2 regions of the Lederbergia graminis genome follow, and region 2 is predicted to be linked to the other one. Evidence: riboswitches for the same ligand, from Rfam matches in the RefSeq annotation. Region 2 holds a riboswitch; the other holds the start of a gene.
The links. Region 2 has a riboswitch for lysine ahead of ACFPM4_RS19005 (aspartate kinase). Riboswitches for the same ligand answer to the same signal wherever they lie in the genome.
Positions count from the first base shown of each region.

Region 1 (8,933 bases), on a different contig from region 2:
ATGAAAGATGCTGTAAAAGTTGATGAACATAAATTAACAGCTTATCATGCTGCTTTAATGAACGGTGGGGTATTCCTATACGTTCCGAAAAATGTGGAAGTAAAGGAACCGATTCAAGCAATCTATATCTCTGATGATAAAGAAGCTGCAATGTTTAACCATGTTATCGTTGTTGCAGATGATAATAGTTCTGTTACATTTGTAGAAAATTATCTTTCAACTCACGAGGAAGTAGATGGTGTTGTTAACATTATCTCTGAAGTATTTGCAAACAATAATGCGAAAGTTGTCTTCGGAGCAGTTGATACACTACCAGAAGGATCGACTGTTTATGTTAACCGTCGTGGTGTAACTGGTCGTGATGCACAACTTGATTGGGCACTCGGCATGATGAATGATGGCAACACAATCTTTGAAAATATTACAAACCTAATGGGCGATGGCTCTAATAGTGATGCAAAAACAGTTGTTGTAGGTAGAGGAAAACAAACGCAAAACTTTACAACAAGTATTGTTCATTTTGGGAAAAATACAGAAGGCTTCATTTTAAAACATGGTGTAATGAAGGATTCTGCATCTTCTATTTTCAATGGAATTGGAAAAATAGAAAAAGGTGCTTCTGGATCTAATGCTGTTCAAGAATCTCGCGTACTAATGTTGAGTGAAAAGGCACGTGGCGATGCAAACCCTATTCTTCTAATTGATGAAGATGATGTTATGGCAGGTCATGCAGCTTCAGTAGGCCGCGTAGATCCTTTACAATTATATTATTTAATGAGCCGTGGTATTACGAAGGCAGAGGCAGAGCGCTTAATTATTCATGGTTTCTTATCACCAGTTGTAGAAAAACTACCAATTGAAGCTGTAAAAGATCAGTTAACAGCCATTATTGAAAGGAAAGTTCAATAATGAATGTTGCTGAGGTTCGCAAATTATTTCCTATTCTCGACCAAGAGGTGAACGGAAATCCGCTCGTTTATTTGGACAGCGCAGCGACCTCACAAAAGCCGTTACAAGTAATTGAGACTTTAGAGGAATATTATAAAGGCTACAATTCGAATGTGCATCGGGGTGTTCATACTCTTGGTACGAAAGCCACTGACAAATATGAAGATGCTCGTGATAAAGTACGTAAATTTATCAATGCAGCGTCAAGAGAAGAAATTATATTCACACGCGGTACTACTACCGCATTAAATACAGTCGCAGCGAGTTACGGAAGAGATAATCTTCAAGAAGGCGATGAAATTGTCATTACTTACATGGAACACCATAGTAATATTATTCCTTGGCAACAAGTTGCAAGGCAAACAGGAGCAATTCTAAAGTATATTCCTCTCCAACCAGATGGAACGATATCACTTGATGATGCTCGAGCTACAATCACCTCAAACACAAAAATAGTATCCATCATGCAAGTTTCCAATGTACTTGGTGTAATTAATCCGATTAAGGAAATTGCAGCTATTGCTCATGAAAATGGTGCAATCATAGTGGTGGATGGTGCTCAAAGTACTCCTCATATGAAAGTGGACGTGCGTGATTTAGATTGTGACTTCTTTGCATTTTCAGCACATAAAATGTGTGGTCCGACAGGAATTGGGGTTCTTTATGGTAAGAAAGAATTACTTGAAAACATGGAGCCAGTTGAATTTGGTGGTGAGATGATCGATTTTGTTGGTCTTCAAGAATCCACTTGGAAAGAGCTACCATGGAAATTCGAAGCAGGTACACCAATCATTGCAGGTGCAATTGGATTAGGGGCTGCAATTGACTTTTTAAATGAAGTTGGAATGGAAAATATTCTGGAACATGAACATAAACTAGCAGCATATGCATTGGAGAAAATGTCTGCTATTGAAGGTCTTACAATTTATGGACCACAAAAAACAGAACACCGTGCTGGAGTAGTTACTTTTAATTTAGAAGATGTACATCCACACGATGTAGCTACAGTAATAGATGCAGAAGGAATTGCGGTACGTGCTGGTCATCATTGTGCACAACCCTTGATGAAATGGCTAAACGTATCTGCAACTGCAAGAGCAAGTTTTTACTTGTATAACACGGAACAAGACGTTGATAAGCTTGTAGAAGGGCTTGTCAGAACAAAGGAGTATTTTACGAATGGCTTTTAATAACCTGGATACCCTCTACCGCCAAGTAATTATGGATCATTATAAAAACCCGCGCAACAAAGGCAGCCTTGCAGATGGCAGCTTGACAGTCGATATGAATAATCCGACATGTGGAGACCGGATCCATCTGACAATGAAGGTTGAGGATGGAAAGGTTACGGATGCGAAATTCGAAGGGGAAGGTTGCTCTATTTCTATGGCCTCTGCATCGATGATGACGCAGACTATTATTGGTCAGAACGTAGAACAAGCAATGAAACTTTCCCAAATCTTCTCCGAAATGATCCAAGGAAATGATTATGAACTTGATGATTCAGTTGACCTAGGTGATATTGAAGCGTTGCAAGGCGTTTCTAAATTTCCAGCTCGCATTAAGTGTGCAACACTTGCGTGGAAAGCAATGGAAAAAGGATTGGCTGAACAAAAATAGGAAATGGAGGAATGATCAATGGCTAAAAAGGCACCTGAAATCGGCGATTACAAATATGGATTTAGTGACAAAGACGTTTCCGTATTTCGTTCTGAACGTGGACTAACTCCAGAAATCGTTAAGGAAATTTCCAAAATGAAAGAAGAGCCACAATGGATGCTCGATTTCCGTCTTAAATCATTGGAGCAGTTTTACAAAATGCCAATGCCACAATGGGGTGGAGATTTAAATTCTCTTAACTTTGACGAAATTAGATACTATGTAAAACCATCTGAGCAAACAGAAAGAAGCTGGGATGAAGTACCGGAAGAAATAAAACAAACATTTGACAAGCTTGGGATTCCAGAAGCAGAACAAAAATACCTTGCTGGTGTTTCCGCTCAATATGAATCTGAAGTTGTGTATCATAATATGAAGCAAGACTTAGAAGATATGGGAATTGTTTTTAAAGATACAGATTCAGCGTTAAAGGAAAATGAAGATATTTTCCGCGAGCATTGGGCAACTGTAATCCCTCCTTCTGATAATAAATTTGCTGCATTAAACTCTGCAGTTTGGTCTGGTGGATCCTTTATTTATGTACCACCAGGTGTAAAAGTGGATACTCCGCTCCAAGCATATTTCCGTATTAACTCAGAAAACATGGGGCAATTTGAGAGAACACTTATTATCGTAGATGAAGGTGCATCTGTACACTATGTTGAAGGATGTACAGCACCAGTTTATACAACAAACTCCCTACACAGCGCTGTAGTAGAGATTATCATTAAAAAAGATGCATACTGCCGTTATACAACTATTCAAAACTGGGCAAATAACGTGTATAACCTTGTAACGAAGCGTGCAGTTTGTGAAGAACGCGCAACAATGGAATGGATTGATGGTAATATTGGTTCGAAATTGACAATGAAATATCCTGCTGTTTTCCTGAAAGGGGAAGGTGCACGTGGTATGACATTATCCATTGCGCTTGCTGGTAAAGGGCAACATCAGGATGCAGGTGCGAAAATGATGCATTTAGCACCAAATACTTCATCCTCTATTGTTTCTAAATCCATCTCCAAGCATGGTGGTAAAGTAACATACCGTGGTATTGTTCATTTCGGTCGTAAAGCAGATGGTGCACGCTCCAATATCGAGTGTGATACTTTGATTATGGATAATCAATCTACATCTGATACGATTCCATACAATGAGATCCTGAATGACAATATCTCATTGGAACACGAAGCGAAAGTTTCTAAAGTATCTGAAGAACAACTATTCTATTTAATGAGCCGTGGTGTTTCTGAACAAGAAGCAACAGAAATGATTGTAATGGGCTTCATTGAGCCATTTACAAAAGAACTTCCAATGGAATATGCGGTTGAAATGAATAGATTAATCAAATTCGAAATGGAAGGTAGTATCGGTTAATCGAACTACATCCATGGAACCTGTCAGGCAATATCTTGCTTGGCAGGTTTTTTATTTTCCTAGATGAAAATTCTTATGTAATTCGCTACAATGAAGAATATAAATATGTGCTCTAAGATATGGAAGTGTATTTATTATGATTGAAAAAATTCATATTTATCATACAAACGATCTCCATAGTCATTTTGAAAATTGGCCTCGAATTGAAGCATTTATTAAACAACGGAAGCAACAACATGAACTAGAGGGAGAAGAAGTATTTCTATTTGATATCGGTGATTTTTCCGACCGTTTTCATCCATATACCGAAGCGACGATGGGAAAGGGTAACACAAAATTATTAAACAATGCACAATATACGGCTGTTACAATTGGAAACAATGAAGGTATTACGATGCCGCATCAAGGGCTTGCATCATTGTATGAAGAAGCTAATTTTGATGTGATTGTTGCTAACTTATATTTACCTGAACAAAAACGGCCAGATTGGGTGTTGCCTTATCAGATTTACGAAACGAAAAAGGGCACTAGAATAGGAGTAACTGCTGTTACTACATATTATAAAAAATTATATGGATTACTTGGTTGGGAATTATCGGAACCCTTTACAGAATTAACGATGCAAATCAATGAGATGAAAGATAAAACAGATATGATAATTTTGTTATCTCACTTAGGAATACATGATGATGAAAAAATAGCTGAGCAATATCCAGAGATTGATTTAATCCTAGGTGCACATACACATCATTATTTTCTGGAAGGGAAGCAAACGGATAATGCCTTCATGGCTGCTGCGGGGAAGTATGGGCGTTATGTTGGGTATGTACAATTAGAGATTCAAAACAGGATACAAATGGAAGCAACTTTATATGAAACGGAGTTATTACCTTCAGTTCAAGATGAAGAGGAAAAAATACAATCCTTTCTTGATAAAGGAAAACAGCTGCTGAATGAAACAGTGACATATATGGATAATAGTCTATCGTTCTCTTGGAAAGAACCATCACCATTAGCTGAATTATTATGTGAAGCTCTCCATGAATGGTGTAATGCAGATTGTACTTTAATTAATTCCGGAGTTGTGTTAACCCCATTAAACAGTGGAAGAATTACAAAATATGATTTGCACCAGATGCTTCCTCATCCAATTAACCCGTGTATAGTTGAATTATCAGGTGCGGAGTTAAAAGAAATTCTTTTACATGCTGAAGATGAAAGTTGGTCCAAATTACCAGTTATTGGTCTCGGTTTTAGAGGATCTGTAATGGGAAACTTCGTTACTAAAGGCGTATTCATCGACAATAATGAGGTTTTTATGAATCAAAAACCGTTAGAGCCTGAGAACATGTATAAGCTAGCAACAACAGATATGTTCACATTCGGAAAATTTTTTCCAGAAATTCAACGTTCACAAATAAAGCAATATTTAATGCCAGAATTTCTTCGAGATATTATGGAATGGAAACTAAAACAAATGTCTATATAGTCAATAGTACAGTTTTAGTTTCAAGGGAAATCTACAGTAAACTATTATTCACCCTAGACATACTATATGGTATTGGAAGGAGTGAATGTAAATGGTAAATGTAGAACCAGTTATAATCGAAGGACATACGTTCATAGCAACAACTGTATTTTTACCAAAAACTACCTTGCTTACAATATCAAACGATAAAGGGTACATTATGTGTGGTGCACTTGATGTACATTTACTCAATACGAAACTTTTAGATCGACAAATTATATCGGGAAGAGCAGTCGGAGTCAAAACCATTGAACAACTTCTGGAGGCTCCACTTGAGTCAGTAACAGTAGCGGCTGAAAAATTAGGTATAAAAAAAGGTATGATTGGTAAAGAAGCATTATTAAAAATGATGTAAAAATGAAAAGATATATTTAAATAAAATTATCCTACCATCCCTCTTTCATGCATACATTTGCTTGTAAGGGAGGGATTTTTTTTGGCTGTATTTCGAGCTCGAAAGATACGCCGCGGCCCTTTGCCGTTTCGTTACGTATTACTACTAACTTTTGTGTTTTTTATTTTTTCTACAGCTTTAGGGCTCTGGATAGTGAATAAAGGGATGAAGCCCACATTACAAAGTTATGCAGAATCAACAACAAAGAAAATTGCACCAATGGTGATAGATAAAGCAGTGGCAGACGTTGTACCTAATGTGAAGGATATTAGAGAAATTGCTGAGATTGTCCCGAATGGATCTGGTGGTTCAGCCGTCATATTTAAAACAGATATAATTAATAAGGCACAGTCAGACCTTGCGAAAGCAATTCAGCAAAATATAAAATATGCAGAAACAGGTGATCTAGCAACATTGGAAACTGATTCTGCAATTAAGTTTGATTATGATAAAACAAGTAAAGAGGAAGGGATCGTATATTCCTTTCCTCTTGGACAGGCGACAAATAATGCTTTACTTGGAAACTTGGGTCCTAGAATCCCAATAAAGTTTACTGCAATTGGGAATGTGCGCACCAATGTAAAACCGGTTGTAGAATATCATCCTATCAATAATGCTTTTATTACAGTTATGATAGAAATAGAAGTGAACATTGAAATTATTATTCCTTTTGCGTCTGACATAGCTACTGTGCATCAAAAGGTCCCAATTGCGATAGGCTATTTTCCTGGGGAAGTACCGCAATTTTATAATGGAAATACAAGTTTAAGTCCATCTATACAATTGCCAACAGATTCCACTCCTTAGTATTTGCTTTAGAGTGTAATGCATGATATATTATATTAGAATAACAAATTGTATATTAACCTTATCAATCGGATGGGGTAGAGGCGCGAATGAAATGAGTAAGTTGTGTGAGGATGACAACAATGACCACAATGGAAAGGTTCATTTGCCGAAGCGAGTAATATTGTCAGCTATTTCTCGTTGGTGTTGCTTTGAATAAGAGTAACACTCTCGTATTTAGTATCTACTAAATATGGGGAGCTACAGATCACGATGGAGAACCATTACATTACAAGAGTAATGATAGATCTCTATCATTACTCTTTTTTATGTTTTTTTTCTGCCGTGACTGTTTATTCGTCCAACTTTGTTGCGACATTATACAGGAGGGTATTATCAATGGAAAACACTATATGGTCCATACTACCGCCTATTTTGGCAATAGTTATGGTTATATTAACAAAAAGAGTGCTACTGTCTCTCGGGACGGGAATTATTGCTTCAGCATTATTATTAGGGCAAGGGAGTATCAAAAACTCTGCAATTTATCTATGGGATGCAATTAAAGGAATTTTCATAGATGATGGTTCATTAAATACGTGGAATATTTATATTGTATTATTCTTATTTATCCTTGGAGTTATTACGGTCTTAATCAACATGGTTGGAGGAAGCCGTGCTTTTGGAGAATGGGCTATTACAAAAGTGAAAAATCGAAAAGGGGCTCAACTTTTAGCTGCGATTTTGAGCATTATCATTTTCATTGATGATTATTTTAACGCACTTGCAGTTGGACAAGTTGCTAGACCAATCACAGATAGACATCGTATATCACGAGCAAAGTTAGCATATATCATTGATTCTACATCCGCACCTATATGTGTTGTATCTCCAATTTCAAGTTGGGGTGCTTATATTATGGGGATATTAGCAACAGTTTTTGCAACGCATCAAATTACGGATATGTCTGTATTCACTGCTTTTATACAAATGATTCCAATGAATTTGTATGTTTGGACAACGTTAATATTTGTGTTTGTCATTGCTATTCTTAATGTTGATTTTGGTAGTATGAAAAAACATGAAGAGCGGACGATTGCTACAGGAATACCATATGACGAAAACAAAACAATACCAGGTGAAGTGCAAATCGACATTCCTGTAAGTGAAAAAGGTCGAGTGAGAGATTTGCTTTGGCCAATTATCGCTCTATTTATAGGTACAATAGGGGCGATCATTTGGAGTGGAATTCAAAATTCGGATGAGATTACGTTAATGAACATTTTTGGTAATGCCGATGTTGCGCTATCGCTTGTAATTGGTGGGATTATTAGTTTATTAGTAATCATCATGTTATTTTTCATTCAATCTAAAAAATATCAGACTGTGCAACCAAAGTTATTATCTACTGCTTTTGTTAGTGGTGTGAAATCGATGATGTCTGCAGTTTTAATATTATTTTTCGCCTGGGCTTTGATTACATTAATAGATTTATTGGGCACAGGAGTGTATCTAGGGAGCTTAGTTGAAAGCTCAAACTTACATGTTGGCTTCCTACCAGTAATTTTGTTTATTGGTGCTGCTGTAATGGCATTTGCAACAGGAACTTCTTGGGGAGCATTTGGAATATTATTACCTATAGCAAGTCAAATTATTATGGTTACAGACAGTTCTTTACTTTTACCGACACTAGCTGCTGTCTTAGCAGGTGCGGTCATGGGCGATCATTGTTCACCAATTTCTGATACAACAATTCTCTCGTCAACTGGCGCAGGTAGTAATTTAATGGATCATGTAATGACCCAACTACCGTATGCAATACTAACCGGACTAATCTCGGCAATGGGATATATTGTAATAGGGTTTACAAATAATACGTTATTAGGATTAGTTACAATTGCGATTTTGCTACTGTGTTCCGTATTAATTTTATGGAAAAGGAAAAATTTAAATACAATTAGATAAAGAAAACAATTTAACGAGCACTGGAAGAGAAGGAGAGAGCACGTACCGTCAGGTCACGTGCTCTCTTTACTTGTAAAATCTCTTACGAGGTCAAGATAGCGGGTTCTAACGTGCCTCTTCGCGTGGAAAATGGGAGAGGAGGGAACGTAGGCGGATACATCGTGCTCTGCTCGAGGAGAAAAAGAGTAGAGCGATCACGCTGGCTTGTTCAACGTGCCCACCTCGAGAAGAAAAAAGCTTGGAGTGGTCACGCAAGAGCGTCCATTGTGCCCACCT
Region 1 covers NZ_JBHSMC010000043.1:29,135-38,067, forward strand. The annotation lists gene sufD (Fe-S cluster assembly protein SufD) at 1-909, shown strand, start outside; gene ACFPM4_RS19560 (cysteine desulfurase) at 909-2,138, shown strand; gene sufU (Fe-S cluster assembly sulfur transfer protein SufU) at 2,128-2,568, shown strand; gene sufB (Fe-S cluster assembly protein SufB) at 2,587-3,984, shown strand; gene ACFPM4_RS19575 (bifunctional metallophosphatase/5'-nucleotidase) at 4,121-5,473, shown strand; gene ACFPM4_RS19580 (YunC family protein) at 5,565-5,867, shown strand; gene yunB (sporulation protein YunB) at 5,949-6,713, shown strand; lysine riboswitch at 6,784-6,964, shown strand; gene ACFPM4_RS19590 (Na+/H+ antiporter NhaC family protein) at 7,092-8,657, shown strand.
Region 1: it holds a riboswitch for lysine, as region 2 does, so the genes downstream of both, ACFPM4_RS19590 (Na+/H+ antiporter NhaC family protein) here and ACFPM4_RS19005 (aspartate kinase) in region 2, are expected to answer to the same signal.

Region 2 (8,933 bases):
TGTAATTACACGCGCTAACTGTAGCATATTCCATAATTGTCTAGTAAATAGTGCACCCTGATTACTCCAGTTGTTTGTATCATTAATATTAATGTTTTTCCAACGTTCCATTAATTCAAGAATCTTATTATCTGTTTCTTTTAGCTTGTCGTTGTAACGAACAACCGTCACATTATTTGTCATCCATTCACCTAATTCCTTATGAATGACATATGCATTTTCAGTTCCATCCATTGTCATAATATCTTCCCATTTATCTTGTTCGTGTTTCACTGCTTGTTCGAAAACGGAAGATGGTAAAGAATCTACACTCTTATCTAAGCCACTGATATATTTAACGGCCTCTGGACCAGCAACCATACCACCATACACAGCTGATAGTAAGGAATTTGCTCCAAGTCGATTCGCACCATGTTGAGAATAATCACATTCACCAGCAGCAAATAATCCAGGTATGTTTGTATGTTGATTATAATCAACCCATAAACCACCCATCGAATAGTGAACTGCAGGGAAGATTTTCATCGGAACTTTACGTGGATCGTCACCAGTAAATTTCTCATAAATCTCAATAATTCCACCAAGTTTAACATCCAGTTCATGTGGATCTTTATGAGAAAGGTCCAAATAAACCATGTTTTCTCCATTAATTCCAAGTTTTAAATCTACACATACGTGGAAGATTTCACGTGTAGCAATATCACGTGGTACTAAGTTTCCATATGCAGGATATTTTTCTTCTAGGAAATACCATGGTTTTCCGTCTTTATATGTCCAAATACGACCACCTTCACCACGAGCTGATTCACTCATTAGACGTAGTTTATCATCTCCTGGGATAGCTGTAGGGTGAATTTGAATAAACTCTCCGTTAGCATAAGTAGCTCCTTGTTGGTAAACGATGGAAGCTGCTGACCCAGTATTAATAACTGAGTTAGTCGATTTCCCAAAAATGATTCCAGGTCCACCAGTTGCCATAATGACTGCATCTGCAGGGAATGATTGAATTTCCATTGTTGTCATATTTTGAGCAACGACACCACGGCAAACGCCTTCATCATCTTTAATAATACCTAAGAAATCCCAGCCTTCATATTTATTTACTAAACCTGCTACTTCATGACGACGAACTTGCTCATCAAGAGCATATAGTAATTGTTGGCCGGTAGTCGCACCAGCAAATGCTGTACGGTGATGTTGAGTTCCTCCGAATCTACGGAAATCCAACAGACCTTCTGGTGTTCTATTAAACATTACACCCATACGATCAAATAAATTAATAATTTCTGGAGCTGCCTCACACATCGCTTTAACTGGTGGTTGATTTGCTAAGAAATCTCCACCATAAACCGTATCATCGAAATGTATATAAGGTGAATCGCCTTCACCCTTCGTATTTACTGCACCATTAATACCACCTTGTGCACATACTGAGTGTGATCTTTTTACAGGTACAAGTGAAAAGAGATCAACTTGTTTACCTTCTTCTGCAATTTTGATTGTTGCCATCAAGCCGGCCAATCCCCCGCCGACCACGATGATTTTATTATTACTCATCGTGCGACTCACTCCTTTTTTTCTCTGTTGTTCTCTCACTAGATCGAATGCTTATACGAATAGATTTGGATAAACAAATGCTAATGCTGCTCTTACCCCAATGATAGAAACTACAATAAATACACCTGTCATAATCCAGGAAGAAATGCGCTGAGATTTAGGTGATTGCGTAATTCCCCAGCGAACTAGGAAGGACCATAATCCATTGGATAAATGGAAAGTAGCTGCTAGAATACCAGCTAAATAGAGTATTAGCATTACTGGATTAGTTAAAATGTTCTCCATCATTTCAAAGTTTACTTCAGCACCTAAAGCTTTTTGAATTCTTGTTTGGTATACATGCCAGGCAATGAAGAATACTAATATGATTCCTGTAATTCTTTGAATCGTAAACAACCAGTTACGAAAAAAGCTTAATTTTACAGGATTGTTATTAGCCGTGAAGGCAATATAAATTCCCAAAATGGCATGAAACAATAACGGTATGTAAATAACAACCCACTCAAGAATATGAACGAATGGTAAATTACCCATAAAGTCAGATGCTTTGTTAAATGCTTCTTCGCCACGTGTAGCGAAATGATTAATAACTAAGTGCTGTACTAAAAATAATCCTACAGGAATTACTCCTAGTAACGAGTGCAGCCTACGCCAATAAAATTCATTTTTCCCTGCCATAAAGTTCCCCCCCTTAGTAGTTAAGCGTCTGCATTTTCAGACATGATTCTCTTATAAATTTCGACATGTCCAATTACACAAAATGTTCTATACAATTCTGTGTCATCTTTATTCTACTCCCCCCCACGAAAAGCGTCAAGGCAACGTTTTCATTTTCCGTTTCCTATTTTATTCTATATACTTTCAATCTTTTCTCATAAAAAATATAAAAAACTGTTCCATTTTAGTATATAATATGTATATAGAAAGAGGGGAATAGAGTGAAATCTACTTCATTTAATCAAGAACAACAACAGGATGGAAAAGAGTCCATACCCGTTTTTGGATATGAATTGTTACGAGATATTTTAATTCCCAGCCTTCTCGGTAAGGATACAGCAGAAATCTCTTATTGGGCAGGAAAAAACTTAGCACGTAATTTTCCACTGCTAACCATACAGGAAATCTCTTCCTTTTTCCAAGAAGCTGCATGGGGTCAACTAAATGTAATAGATGAAAACAAAAATGAAATGAAACTAGAACTAAGTGGTCCAATCGTAGAAAGACGATTACACATGAACCAAGATGCTACTTTCCAGCTCGAAGCAGGATTTATTGCTGAACAAATTGAAAAACAAAAACATGTCGTAACAGAAGCACATGCCGAAACCATATTAAAGAAAAACATTGTCCTAATAACAGTTCGCTGGGACAAACACGATGAGGTTTTATAATATTATTCATGACTATAACAAAAAATTGTAGATATTATTTAAAAGCCAAACTATAACTTGAGTTGTTTTCAAGCTAGTTGGCTTTTTTTCTATAGGTTTAAAATCGGCTAGTAGTCCTTCTAATGTTTTCTTCTACAAACAATTCTCACGGTAGTCGCATTAAGTAAACTTTTTAGAAGCGTAATCTACTAAGAATGCAAACTTACCAGCTGAGGAAATACACGTAGACTCCAGCGGAGCAAGGGCCTCGGTGAGACCAATCTTGTGCGATTAGCAAGCACATTTCGCTTTTCTAAGCCCGTGGAAAGCAAAGTGTATTTCACCAGCGGTATAGTTACACTAATATTTATTAGGAATTACAACTCATATAAATAATTCTATCCCATCTACTTCTTTCATTTCAATTATCGAACTTCTTGCCCTACAGATAGCTTGAATTCATCATGGAGAATATTAGCTGCTTCTTCCATTTTATCTTCTTCAATAACTGCTGAAACCTTAATTTCAGATGTACTAACCATCTTAATTTGGATATTTTTCTCTGCTAAAATATTAAACATTTGCGCAGCCACTCCAGGGTTAGATACCATTCCCGCTCCTACGATTGATACTTTCGCTAGTCCAGCTTCATATTCAATATGTTCAAATCCAATTGTCTCTTTTTGGCTTTCAAGAACATTCACAGCCTCTTTACGATCTTTATTTTTGATAGAGAACGATAGGTTTGTTGTATTTGTATCTGTTTGACTTTGGATAATAATATCTACATCAATATGATTTTCTGCTAAAACAGTAAACACTGATGATAGCCCAGTTAATTGATTGCTTAATCCAAAAATTGTAAGTCTTGTAATATCCTTTTCAAACGCTACTCCTCTAACTACTAAATTATTTTCCATTGAAACTTCCTCCTCAATAACTGTGCCATCTTCATTTTCTGTGCTTGATCTAACTTCTAGTGAAACATTATAGTTTTTAGCAAATTCCACTGCTCGTGGGTGTAATACTCCTGCGCCAAGGTTTGCCAATTCCAGCATTTCATCATAAGAGATAGCTGAAAGCTTTCTTGCTCCTTCCACATATCGTGGGTCTGAAGTGAATACTCCTGTTACATCCGTACAAATTAAACATTTCTCCGCATTTAGTGCAGCTGCTATTGCAACAGCAGTTGTATCTGAGCCACCTCTTCCAAGCGTAGTTATTTCTCCTGATTCAGTAATTCCTTGGAATCCTGCAGCTACTACTACTTTGCCTTCTTGTAATAATTCATCCAAACGATTTGTCTTTATATCGAGTATCCGAGCATTTGAATGGACACTTTCCGTTATAATCCCAGCTTGCCAACCTGTTAACGAAACTGCTGGTACACCTTTTTCAATAAGTGCCATAGACAGTAGTGAAATGGTTACTTGCTCTCCAGTTGTTAGAAGCATGTCCATCTCTCTTTTTGCAGGTGTTTCTGTAATTTCACCAGCTAGTTGTAATAGATGATCTGTTGTTTTTCCCATAGCAGACACAACAACTACAACATTTTTCCCAGAATTTTTTAAGTCGATAATTCGCTTAGCAACATGTTGAATTTTTTCCGTAGTTGCGACAGAAGTGCCGCCAAACTTGATTACAATCGTACCCATTACCTTGCCTTCTTTCCATGATAGTAGTTTTCACCTTAACATATCGAACGGCCAATTCAGACTTTTTTTGGACATTCTGCATTTAAAATAAAAAAGCAATGAGAGTATTCTCATTGCTTGTGAAACGCACATATAGATAAATATATCACAACATGAGATAGCTCTCCATAACGTAGAAATCGTTATGACAATCCTGCATTTCTTAAACCCAGGACCAGCGAAGAATATTATGGGTTTTCCTTCACTTCGGCAAATCGTCCCTTTCAGTATTTATCATGGAAGCCCATCCTTCTCCAAATACTTACTATTGATGATTTGCACCTCTATCTTTTCTATGAAATTGCACTTATTATATCATTGTGCAATTAATTACACAATACCTATTTATCTAAATTTTCTTTTAGAGTAGTTGCAATATCGCTTGGAATTCCTAATTCAACTATTTCCTCCACTGTCGCTTCCTTCATCTTCTTTAATGAACCAAAATGGCGTAGCAACTTTTTCTTCCGTACAGGTCCAATACCTTTAATTTCATCAAGTGTTGATTGAAAAGCCGATTTCCCTCGTAATTGTCGATGAAAAGTAATAGCAAAGCGGTGGACTTCATCTTGAATTCTTTGTAACAAATAAAATTCCTGGCTATTTCTTGCTAACGGAACAATCTCAAGTGGATTACCAAATAACAATTGAGAAGTGCGATGTTTTTCATCTTTTGCAAGGCCAGCAACTGGTACTGTTAGCCCTAATTCATCCTCAATAATTTCCTTAGCAGCATCAATTTGACCTTTACCACCATCTATTAAGATTAAGTCAGGTAATGGGAGCTTCTCCTTTAATACCCTAGTGTATCTTCTTCTAACAACTTCACGCATGGATTCATAATCATCTGGTCCTTGCACTGACTTTATTTTATATTTACGATACTCTCGTTTTTCAGGTTTACCATCAATAAAAACTACCATTGCGGAAACAGGGTCTGTACCTTGGATATTGGAGTTATCGAATGCTTCAATACGATGCGGAGTATAAATCCCCATGGCCTCTCCTAATTTATCCACTGCGTTAATAGTACGATCTTCATCACGTTCAATGAGAGAGAATTTTTCATCTAAGGCAATTTTGGCATTTTTCATAGCTAAATTAACTAAATCTTTTTTCTGACCTTTTTTCGGTTGTAATACTTTAAGATCCAATAATTGTTCAGCTAATTCTTTATCAGCATTTTCAGGAATTAATATTTCTTTTGGCTTCACATAATTTGATTGTGAATAGAACTGCCCCAAATAAGTAAGAAATTCCTCCTCTTCCTCTCGATAAACTGGAAATAATGAAACATCTCGTTCAATTAGTTTTCCTTGTCTAATGAAGAAAACCTGTACGCACATCCAACCTTTATCTAAGGCATAACCAAAAACATCACGGCTTGTATAATCAGCAGACATCATTGTTTGTTTTTCCATTGTTGTTTCGATGTTTGCTATTTGATCTCGATATTCTTTTGCACGTTCAAATTCTAACTTTTCTGCTGCTTCTAGCATTTTTTTCTGCAGGTTCTCTTTAATCTCTGTATGACCACAATTTAAAAATCTTGTAATCTCATCCGTCATTTGCTTATATGTTTCTTCCGATACTTCATTTACACTTGGTGCTAAACATTGACCTAAATGATAATATAAACAAACTCGGTCACACATGGTATTGCATTTTCTTAGTGGATATAAACGATCAAGTAGTTTTTTTGTTTCATTTGCGGCAAGAGCATTCGGATACGGTCCAAAATATTTACCTTTATCCTTTTTGACTTTTCTTGTAATTATTAGCCTTGGATGTCGTTCATTCGTTATCTTGATATATGGATAACTTTTATCGTCTTTCAGCATGACGTTATATTTAGGATTATGCTTCTTTATTAAGTTCATTTCTAAAATTAATGCTTCGATATTAGAGGAAGTTACAATATATTCAAAATCTTCAATTTCACTAACCAAGCGTTGCGTTTTCGTATCATGAGAACCAGTAAAATAGGATCTAACTCTATTTTTCAGTATTTTTGCTTTTCCAACATAAATAATTGTATTTTGACGGTCCTTCATTAAATAACAGCCAGGTTGATCTGGCAATATTGCTAGTTTATTTTTAATTATTTCATTCATGTTCTACCACTCCAAAAAACGTATGAAAAAAATCCGAGCAACCAAGCTCGGATTTATATGTCTTACATATGTTTATTAAGTAATTCAGCTAGAGCTTCTTTCGGTTGGAAACCAACTACTTTATCAACCGTTTCGCCATCTTTCATTACAATAAGAGTTGGAATACTCATGATTCCATATTTACTAGCAGTTTCTTGGTTTTCGTCGACGTCAACTTTGACGATTTTTGCTTTCCCGTCAAGATCTCCATCAAGTTCTTCTAAAACAGGTGCAATCATTTTACAAGGTCCGCACCAAGTTGCCCAAAAATCTACTAATACTAATCCTTCGCCCGTTTCCGCAGCAAAAGTTGCATCTGTTGCATGTGTAATAGCCATAATTATTACCTCCTCTTTATATACATTATAAAGCTAAGGACAGTATATCACCAGAATTGTCATCTTGCTAACAATTTGCTTCAATAATTACTCTTACCATTTAATTAATTTTCATGAGGTAGCTGCTTTTATTTTTTTAAACTCTTCTGTTAATAAAGGAACTACTTCAAATAAGTCACCAACAATTCCATAATCGGCTACATTAAAGATATTCGCATCAGGATCTTTATTGATAGCTACAATAACCTTTGAATTGCTCATCCCAGCTAAATGTTGAATAGCACCTGAAATTCCGCAAGCAATATACAAGTCTGGTGTAACAACTTTTCCTGTTTGGCCAATTTGCAAGGAATAATCACAGTAATCCGCATCACATGCACCTCGTGAAGCGCCAACTGCTCCACCTAGTACAGAGGCCAATTCCTTTAGTGGTTCGAACCCCTCTGCACTTTTAACTCCGCGTCCCCCTGCAACTACAACTTTAGCCTCTGACAAATCAACACCATCGCTTGCCTTGCGTACTACTTCCTGCACAATGGTTCGTAAATCTGTAATATTTGCAGAAATCTTTTCTATTTCACCACTTCGAGATCCATCTTTATCCAATGCTTCAATATTATTTGGCCTAATAGTAATAATGACAACATCATCTAACGTTTTCTTTTTTTCAAAAGCTTTACCTGAATAAATAGGCCTAGTGAAGATGACATCATCATCTTCCACCTCAATTGAAGTAACATCAGAAATTAGGCCTACATTTAACTTACTTGCAATTTTTGGTGCTAGATCTTTACCTAAAGCTGTATGTCCAATAATAATCCCTTCTGGGTTTTCCTGGTTCACAATTTCTAATAAGGCTTGTGAGTAACCATCAGAACTATAATTCTTTAACTTCTCATCTTCCACTACAAGTACACGATCTGCCCCATAATGAAGTAACTCAGTGCCGAGCGAAGCTATTTTTTCTCCTAATAAAGCTACAACCACTTGACCACTTTCCGCAAGTTGTCTACCCGCTGCAATTGCTTCAAACGAAACATTTCTAAGTGAATGATCACGCACTTCTGCAAGTACAAGTATTTTTTTCGCCATTTTCTAGCCCTCCCAAGAACATACTAATTCTTAAATCGTTTTACTTAACAAGTTAGCTAGCTCCTTCACTTGCTCTTCTATTTCACCTGTAATAATTCTTCCTGCTTGTTTCTTTGGTGGGAGAAATACTTCAATTGTTTTTGTTCTTGCAGATACATCTTCCTCCTCTAAATCTAGATCATCAAGTTCAATTTCTTCTAATGGTTTTTTCTTTGCTTTCATAATTCCAGGTAAAGATGGGTATCGTGGCTCATTTAACCCTTGTTGGGCCGTAATTAATAGTGGTAGTGTAGATTCGATTACCTCTGAATCTCCTTCCACATCGCGAACAACTTTAACTTCTTTCCCTGATATCTCTAGCTTCGTAATCGTAGTGATATAAGGTATTCCTAAAATGTCTGCTACACGAGGACCTACTTGACCAGAACCACCATCAATTGCTACATTTCCAGCAAGAATTAAATCCGCTTCCTTATCAGATAAATATTCACCTATAATTTTAGCAATTGTATACTGATCACACTCTTCTACATCCTCATCAATATTAATGAGTGTCGCCTTATCTGCCCCCATTGCAAGAGCAGTTCTTAATTGTTTCTCTGCATCTTCTGATCCAACTGTTACAACAGTTACTTCACCACCGTGTTCATCTCTAACCCTTATCGCTTCTTCTATGGCATATTCATCATAAGGATTAATAATGAATTCTGCCCCATCCTCATTGATTTC
Region 2 covers NZ_JBHSMC010000029.1:196,226-205,158, forward strand. The annotation lists gene sdhA (succinate dehydrogenase flavoprotein subunit) at 1-1,557, opposite strand, end outside; gene ACFPM4_RS18995 (succinate dehydrogenase cytochrome b558 subunit) at 1,609-2,235, opposite strand; gene ACFPM4_RS19000 (YslB family protein) at 2,496-2,948, shown strand; gene ACFPM4_RS19005 (aspartate kinase) at 3,353-4,582, opposite strand; lysine riboswitch at 4,733-4,916, opposite strand; gene uvrC (excinuclease ABC subunit UvrC) at 4,963-6,735, opposite strand; gene trxA (thioredoxin) at 6,798-7,112, opposite strand; gene ACFPM4_RS19020 (electron transfer flavoprotein subunit alpha/FixB family protein) at 7,224-8,204, opposite strand; gene ACFPM4_RS19025 (electron transfer flavoprotein subunit beta/FixA family protein) at 8,235-8,933, opposite strand, start outside.